2 regions of the Acidovorax temperans genome follow, and region 1 is predicted to be linked to the other one. Evidence: predicted binding sites of a transcription regulator. Region 1 holds the regulator's gene; the other holds the start of a gene.

Region 1 (3,417 bases):
TGGCGAGCAGCGTGGTCCGCGCAAGAAGAATATCGACTACAAAGCCCAGGGGCTGGGCGATTGCATTGACTGCTCGCTGTGTGTGCAGGTCTGTCCGGTGGGCATCGACATCCGCAAGGGTTTGCAGTACGAATGCATTGGCTGTGGCCTGTGCGTGGACGCCTGCAATACCGTGATGGACAAGATGCAGTACCCGCGTGGGCTCATCCGTTATTCGACCCAGAACGGCGTGGCCAAGCACTGGACGCAGTCGCAGATGTTGCGCCGCGTGCTGCGCCCCCGCGTGCTGATCTACAGCGCCGTGCTGGTCACCCTGTGCGTGGCCTTGTTGGCCAGCCTGGTGACGAGAACACCGCTGAAAGTGGACGTGGTTCGCGACCGGGCCGCCTTGTCACGCATTGTGGCTGGGGGGAAGTTGGAAAACATCTACCGTATCCAGATCATGAACGCTACCGAAACTCCTCAGCGCTACCGCATAGATGCCAAGGGTCTTGAGGGACTTGAAGTGGTGTCGGAAGCGTCGGTGGAGGTCGATCCCGCTCAGTCTCGCTGGGTTGCTGTGCGATTGCAGGTGCCTTATGGGTCTGCTTCACCTGGGTCTCATCCCATCACCTTTGAAATTGGTGCCGAGGGTGGCGGTGCCCACGTGACAGAAAAAACCGTATTTTTGGTTCCCAGGTAGTACCGTTTTCATTCAACGTACAAGCCTGAGTTAATGGAGTTTGCTATGTCTACTGTTTCTTCCTCAGCCACGCCAGCTGCAGCCCCATGGTGGAAGTTTGGCCATGTGTGGCTGGTATTGGCGGGCCCCTTGGTGGTCATTGTTGCGGGGTTCATTACTTTGTGGCTTGCGATGTCGCGCCCAGACCCTGTGGTCGCGGAGGATTACTACCAGCGAGGTATCGACATCAACAAGACCCTGGAGCACCCAGAGAAGAGCTTGGCGCCCGCGATGAAAGGGCGCAATCACGCTGCGACCCCGCCAGAAGCGCAGCCGAGGTGATTGTGAAGTCACTCTGGTTCACTGAATTTCGCAACGACCCAATACAACACCGCAAGGAAACAGCACGATGTGGACACAGCGCCTGATGTGGATTGCCTGGCCAGCCTTTTTGGTGGCAGGTGTGATTGAGATGCTCGTCTTTGCGATGGTGGACCCGCAAGACCTTCACTGGTTCGGGCAGCCTGTCACCTTGTCGAGAACAGGCGTCTACACCTTGGCGTTCTTTGGGTTCTGGGCGCTCACCATGGTGTCCAGTGCGCTCACCACCTTGCTTGCGATGTCCCCCTTTGAACTGAATCGCTGCCCGGTGCCTGACGAGGAGCGCCCTGACGATTGCCGCAAGCATCCCTCCTGCACTTGAATAAAAAAAATGCCGCGCTGTATGGCGCGGCATTGTCGGAGGCGTCAGCGAAGTGCTCGTCAGTTGTCCGGCACCTCTGTCGAAAATTTTTCAGTGGCAGGCTTGTTGGTTGTTCACGATGCGGCGTAGGGCATCGGTATCTAGAATGCGGACATGTCTTTGCCGCACTTCCACGGTGCCTTCTTCTACGAACTTGGAGAAGGTGCGGCTCACGGTTTCAAGCTTGAGGCCGAGATAACTGCCAATTTCTTCTCGCGTCATTCGCAACACCAGTTCCGATTGAGAGAAACCTCGCGCGTGCAGGCGTTGCACCAAATTGAGCAAAAACGCTGCCAGACGCTCTTCTGCTCGCATGCTTCCGAGCAGCAGCATCACGCCATGCTCACGCACGATTTCACGGCTCATGATTTTGTGCACATGGTGCTGTAGCGCAGTGACTTCTCGCGAGAATTCCTCTATGCGATCAAAGGGCATGACGCAAACTTCCGCGTCTTCCAGAGCGACGGCATCGCAGGTGTGATGGTCATTCACAATGCCATCCAGACCAATGATTTCACCGGCCATCTGGAATCCTGTGACTTGGTCGCGACCATCTTCTGTCGCCACGCAGGTCTTGAAGAAGCCCGTGCGAATGGCATACAGCGAGGTGAAAGCTTCTCCGTTGCGGAAAAGCGTTCCGCCGCGCTTGATCTTGCGCCGCACGGCTACCACTTCGTCGATGCGTTGCAGCTGCTCTTCGTTGAGCCCCACAGGCATGCAAAGCTCACGGAGATTGCAGTTGGAGCAGGCGACTTTGATGGTGAGCGGATTCATGGCGCAGAAACCAGTTGGTTGTTCGAGCATATCGTGCTCGACGAGAGAGGCCGAAGTGCCTCGCACAGTGCTTAGAAGCGGATGATATGCATCAAATTGTCGCTCCACCAGCAGTGGGTTCACTTGATTCAGGTCAAGGACGAAGAGGGTAAGGTGCGGCACAGTAACCGAGTACGCAAGGATATCTCATGACCGCTGTTACCCCAGAACTCCTTACCCGGTTTGATGTGCCGGGTCCCCGATACACCTCTTATCCAACGGCAGACCGTTTTGTGGAGGCTTTTGGTCAGGAGGACTATGCCTTGGCGTTGGCCCAAAGGCATTTGGGGACAGGCTCCAAAGCCATGCCGTTGTCGCTGTATGTACACATCCCATTTTGCGAGTCGCTATGCTACTACTGCGCTTGCAACAAGATCATTACCAAACACCATGATCGTGCTGATGTCTATTTGCGGTACCTGAGCCGCGAAATCGACTTGCATACAGCCCAATGTGGTGTGGGGCAGGTGGTTAGCCAGTTGCATCTGGGTGGCGGGACCCCCACGTTCCTGTCTGATGATGGGCTGTGTGAGTTGATGTCCATGCTCAAGCGCAGCTTCACTCTGGCTCCCGGTGGGGAATATTCCATCGAAGTGGATCCCCGCACGGTCAACGCGGAGCGTCTGGCATTGTTGGCAGAGTTGGGTTTCAACCGGTTGAGTTTTGGCGTCCAAGACTTCGACTCTGAAGTCCAAAAGGCAGTACACCGTGTTCAGCCCGCAGAGCAAGTTTTTGCTTTGGTCGAATCTGCACGCACCATCGGGTTTGACTCCATCAATGTGGACTTGATTTACGGCTTGCCACGCCAAACCCCTGAGTCATTTGATCGGACGTTGTCACAGATTGCCCAGCTTCGACCCGATCGCATTGCGTTGTACGCATATGCACATCTGCCTGAGCGCTTCAAGCCCCAGCGTCGCATCATTTCAGCGGAGTTGCCCACAGCAGGTGCCAAAGTCGCCATGCTTTCGCGTTCGCTGGATGCATTTATTGACGCTGGCTATGTATACGTCGGCATGGATCATTTCGCTTTGCCTACTGATGCGTTGGCCATTGCAAAACGGCAGGGGCGCCTGCACCGCAATTTCCAGGGATACAGCACCCAACCCGATTGCGATTTGATTGGGCTGGGCGTGTCAGCGATTGGACGCATTGGGGCGACCTACAGCCAAAACGCCAAGACCCTGGATGAGTATTACGA
Region 2 (3,417 bases), 230 kb from region 1:
AGGCGCGCGGCCCGCAGGCGAATGGCTTCTGCCGGGTTGCGCGCATGCAGCAGCACAAAGTCCGCGTGGCAGCCGGGGGCCAGGCCGTAGCCCTCCAAGCCCAGCAGGCGGGCAGGGTTCACGGTCACCGCATCAAAGCACTGGCGCATGCCCGCCTGGCTGGTCATTTGGCCCACATGCAGGCCCATGTGCGCGGCTTCCAGCATGTCGCCGCTGCCGCCGCTGTACCAGGGGTCGAGCACGCAGTCGTGGCCAAAGGCCACCGTCAGGCCGGCGGCCATCAGCTCGGGCACGCGGGTCATGCCCCGGCGCTTGGGGTAGGTGTCGTGGCGGCCTTGCAGGGTGATGTTGATGAGCGGGTTGGCCACCACGCCCAGGTCGGCCTCACACATCAACGGGATGAGTTTGCTCACGTAGTAGTTGTCCATGCTGTGCATGGAGGTGAGGTGCGAGCCCGTCACGCGGCCGTGCAGGCCCAGGCGCTGGGTTTCGAACGCCAGGGTTTCGACGTGGCGGGAGTGCGGGTCGTCGGATTCGTCGCAGTGCATGTCCACGCGCTTGCCGCGCTCGGCGGCCAGCTCGCAGAGGATCTTCACGCTCTCGGCCCCTTGGGCCATGGTGCGCTCGAAGTGCGGAATGCCGCCCACCACATCCACGCCCATGTCTAGCGCACGTTTCAGGTTGTCGAGCCCCCCGGGCGCACGCAGCACACCGTCTTGCGGAAAGGCCACCAGCTGCAAATCCAGGTACGGCGCCACACGCTGCTTCACATCCAGCAGCGCCTCCACCGGTAGCAAGCTGGGGTGGCTGGTGTCCACATGGCTGCGGATGGCCAGCAGCCCGCGTGCCACGGCCATGTCGCAATATTGCAGCGCGCGCTGCACGATGGCGTCGTGGGTCAGCGTGGGCTTGAGTTCGCCCCACAGCGCAATGCCTTCGAGCAGCGTACCGCTCTCGTTCACGTGCGGCTGGCCGTAGCTCAGGGTCGAGTCCATGTGGAAATGCGCGTCCACAAACGGCGGGCTCACCAGCAGGCCGCCTGCGTCCACCGTTTCATGCGCTGGGGCTTGCAGGCCTTCGGTCACTTCGGTGATGCGGCCGCCTTGCACGGCAATCGACATGTTCTGGCGCCCGTCGGGCAGGGTGGCGTGGGTGATGAGCAGGTCAAGCATGGGGTGAGAGGGGCAGGACGGGTTTTGCTCAGGATACGTGGTTTTTGCGATCTGCAGAGGTGCTGGGCTTCACCGTTGGGCGCGGGAGATATGCGCTTGCATTGTTGTCGCGGAGGCAGGTGTGGCTCTTGGTGTCATGGTGATGAAAACGTCACGCAGAATCGGGCCACCTGAACCAAATGGGTATCTAACATGAATCATTGATAGGTATCAAAGCGCTGCCGGTTTGGCTGACAAAGAATGCCTCTGAGCCTGCCGAACCCCAGTCGTCGCAGCCCGCGGCGGGCCTATTGGAGGGATGGAGATTGAGCCATCTTGGGCCGCGACATACAAGGAGTCCCCATGACAACCCGAAAGCTGGCGCGCCTTGCGGCCCTGGCACTGTCCACCCTGGCTCTTACGGCGTATGCCGAAGACAAGAAGAGCGTGACACCCGCCGAGATGAACTACCAGGCAGGCGCGTCCCCTTTGGCCAATCAGCCGATGTACCAAAGCACGAACCCCGCTGCGCCAAAGATGACGCAAGCCGAGTTCGACCGCGCGCGCCAGACGTACTTTGAGCGTTGCGCAGGCTGCCACGGCGTGCTGCGCAAAGGTGCCACGGGCAAGCCGCTGACACCGGATGTGACGCTGCCCAAGGGCACGGACTACCTTAAGGTGTTCATCGCCTACGGTTCGCCAGCCGGCATGCCCAACTGGCAGACTTCCGGCGAAATGAGCGAGGCCGATGTCGACATGATGGCCCGCTACATCCAGCAGGATCCTCCCATGCCCCCCGAGTGGAGCATGGCGGACATGAAGAAGACCTGGAAGGTGATGGTGCCCCCGAAGGATCGCCCCACCAAGAAGATGAACGATTACAACATCGCCAACATCTTCTCGACCACGCTGCGTGACACGGGCGAAGTGGCGCTGATTGACGGTGACACCAAGCAGATCATCAACATCGTCAAGACCGGCTACGCGGTGCACATTTCGCGCACTTCGGCATCGGGCCGCTACCTGTTCGTGATTGGCCGCGACGGCCGCGTGAACATGATCGACCTGTGGATGGCCAAGCCTGACAACGTTGCTGAAATCCGCATTGGTCTGGAAGCCCGCTCGGTGGATACCTCCAAGTACAAGGGCAAGGAAGGCGACTTCACGGACAAGCTGGCCATCGCCGGCGCTTACTGGCCCCCTCAGTTCGTCATCATGAATGGTGACACGCTGGAGCCCATGAAGATCGTCTCGACCCGTGGCATGACGGTGGATACCCAGGAATACCACCCCGAGCCCCGCGTGGCATCCATCGTGGCATCGCACTTCAAGCCTGAGTTCATCGTGAACGTGAAGGAAACCGGCAAGACCCTGATGGTGGACTACAAGGACGTGGACGCCCTCAAGATCACCGAGCTGGGTTCAGCCCGTTACCTGCACGACGGCGGCTGGGATTCGACCAAGCGCTACTTCATGGTGGCAGCGAATAACAGCAACAAGATCGGCGTGGTGGATGCCAAGGAAGGCAAGCTGCAAGCCGTGGTGGACGTGGGCAAGATACCTCACCCCGGCCGTGGCGCCAACTTTGTGCACCCTAAATTTGGCCCTGTGTGGTCCACCGGCCACTTGGGTGACGAAACCATCTCGCTGATCGGCACCGACCCCAAGAAGCACGCCCAGTATGCGTTCAAGGAAGTCGCCAAGCTCAAGGGCCCAGGCGGCGGTGCGCTGTTCATCAAGAGCCACCCCAAGTCGCAGCACTTGTATTCGGACGCTCCGCTGAATCCTGATCCAAAGATCTCGCAGTCGGTGGTGGTGTACGACATCAAGAACCTGGACAAGGGCTACACCGTGTTGCCAATCGCCGAGTGGGCTGGTTTGCCTGACGACGGCGGTGCCAAGCGCGTGGTGCAGCCAGAGTTCAACAAGGCTGGCGATGAAGTGTGGTTTGCCGTCTGGTCTGCCAAGGACAAGCAATCTGCCCTCGTGGTGGTGGACGACAAGACCCTCAAGCTCAAGGCTGTGATCAAGGACCCACGTCTGATCACCCCCACGGGTCACTTCAACATCAACAACACGCAGCACGACGTGTATTGATGGCCCAAGGCACTGTGCGGCTTGCCCGCACAGTGGGTAGAGGTATCAGCGCCTCGGCTTGAAAACCGGGGCACAAAAAAACGCCGCAGGGTTTTGTACCCTGCGGCGTTTTTTTTGCCTGCGCAACGCCTGCGGTGTAGGCGCAGGGCTTTCGCCTTACTTGGTGCCG

Evidence for each region. The regulator FNR, encoded in region 1, switches genes on or off when oxygen is low (the NO sensors DNR and NnrR bind a similar motif). The targets are predictions, from matches to a motif close to TTGATNNNNATCAA.
Region 2: a site for FNR is predicted at 1,373-1,386, ahead of PQV96_RS09415 (nitrite reductase). Genes of this name have one in related genera too.

Annotation. Positions count from the first base shown of each region.
Region 1 is NZ_CP117193.1:1,733,106-1,736,522, forward strand. It holds gene ccoG (cytochrome c oxidase accessory protein CcoG) at 1-682, shown strand, start outside; gene PQV96_RS08230 (FixH family protein) at 728-1,003, shown strand; gene PQV96_RS08235 (hypothetical protein) at 1,071-1,364, shown strand; gene fnr (fumarate/nitrate reduction transcriptional regulator Fnr) at 1,455-2,177, opposite strand; gene hemN (oxygen-independent coproporphyrinogen III oxidase) at 2,366-3,417, shown strand, end outside.
Region 2 is NZ_CP117193.1:1,965,909-1,969,325, reverse strand. It holds gene PQV96_RS09420 (amidohydrolase family protein) at 1-1,172, opposite strand, end outside; gene PQV96_RS09415 (nitrite reductase) at 1,515-3,248, shown strand; gene upp (uracil phosphoribosyltransferase) at 3,405-3,417, opposite strand, start outside.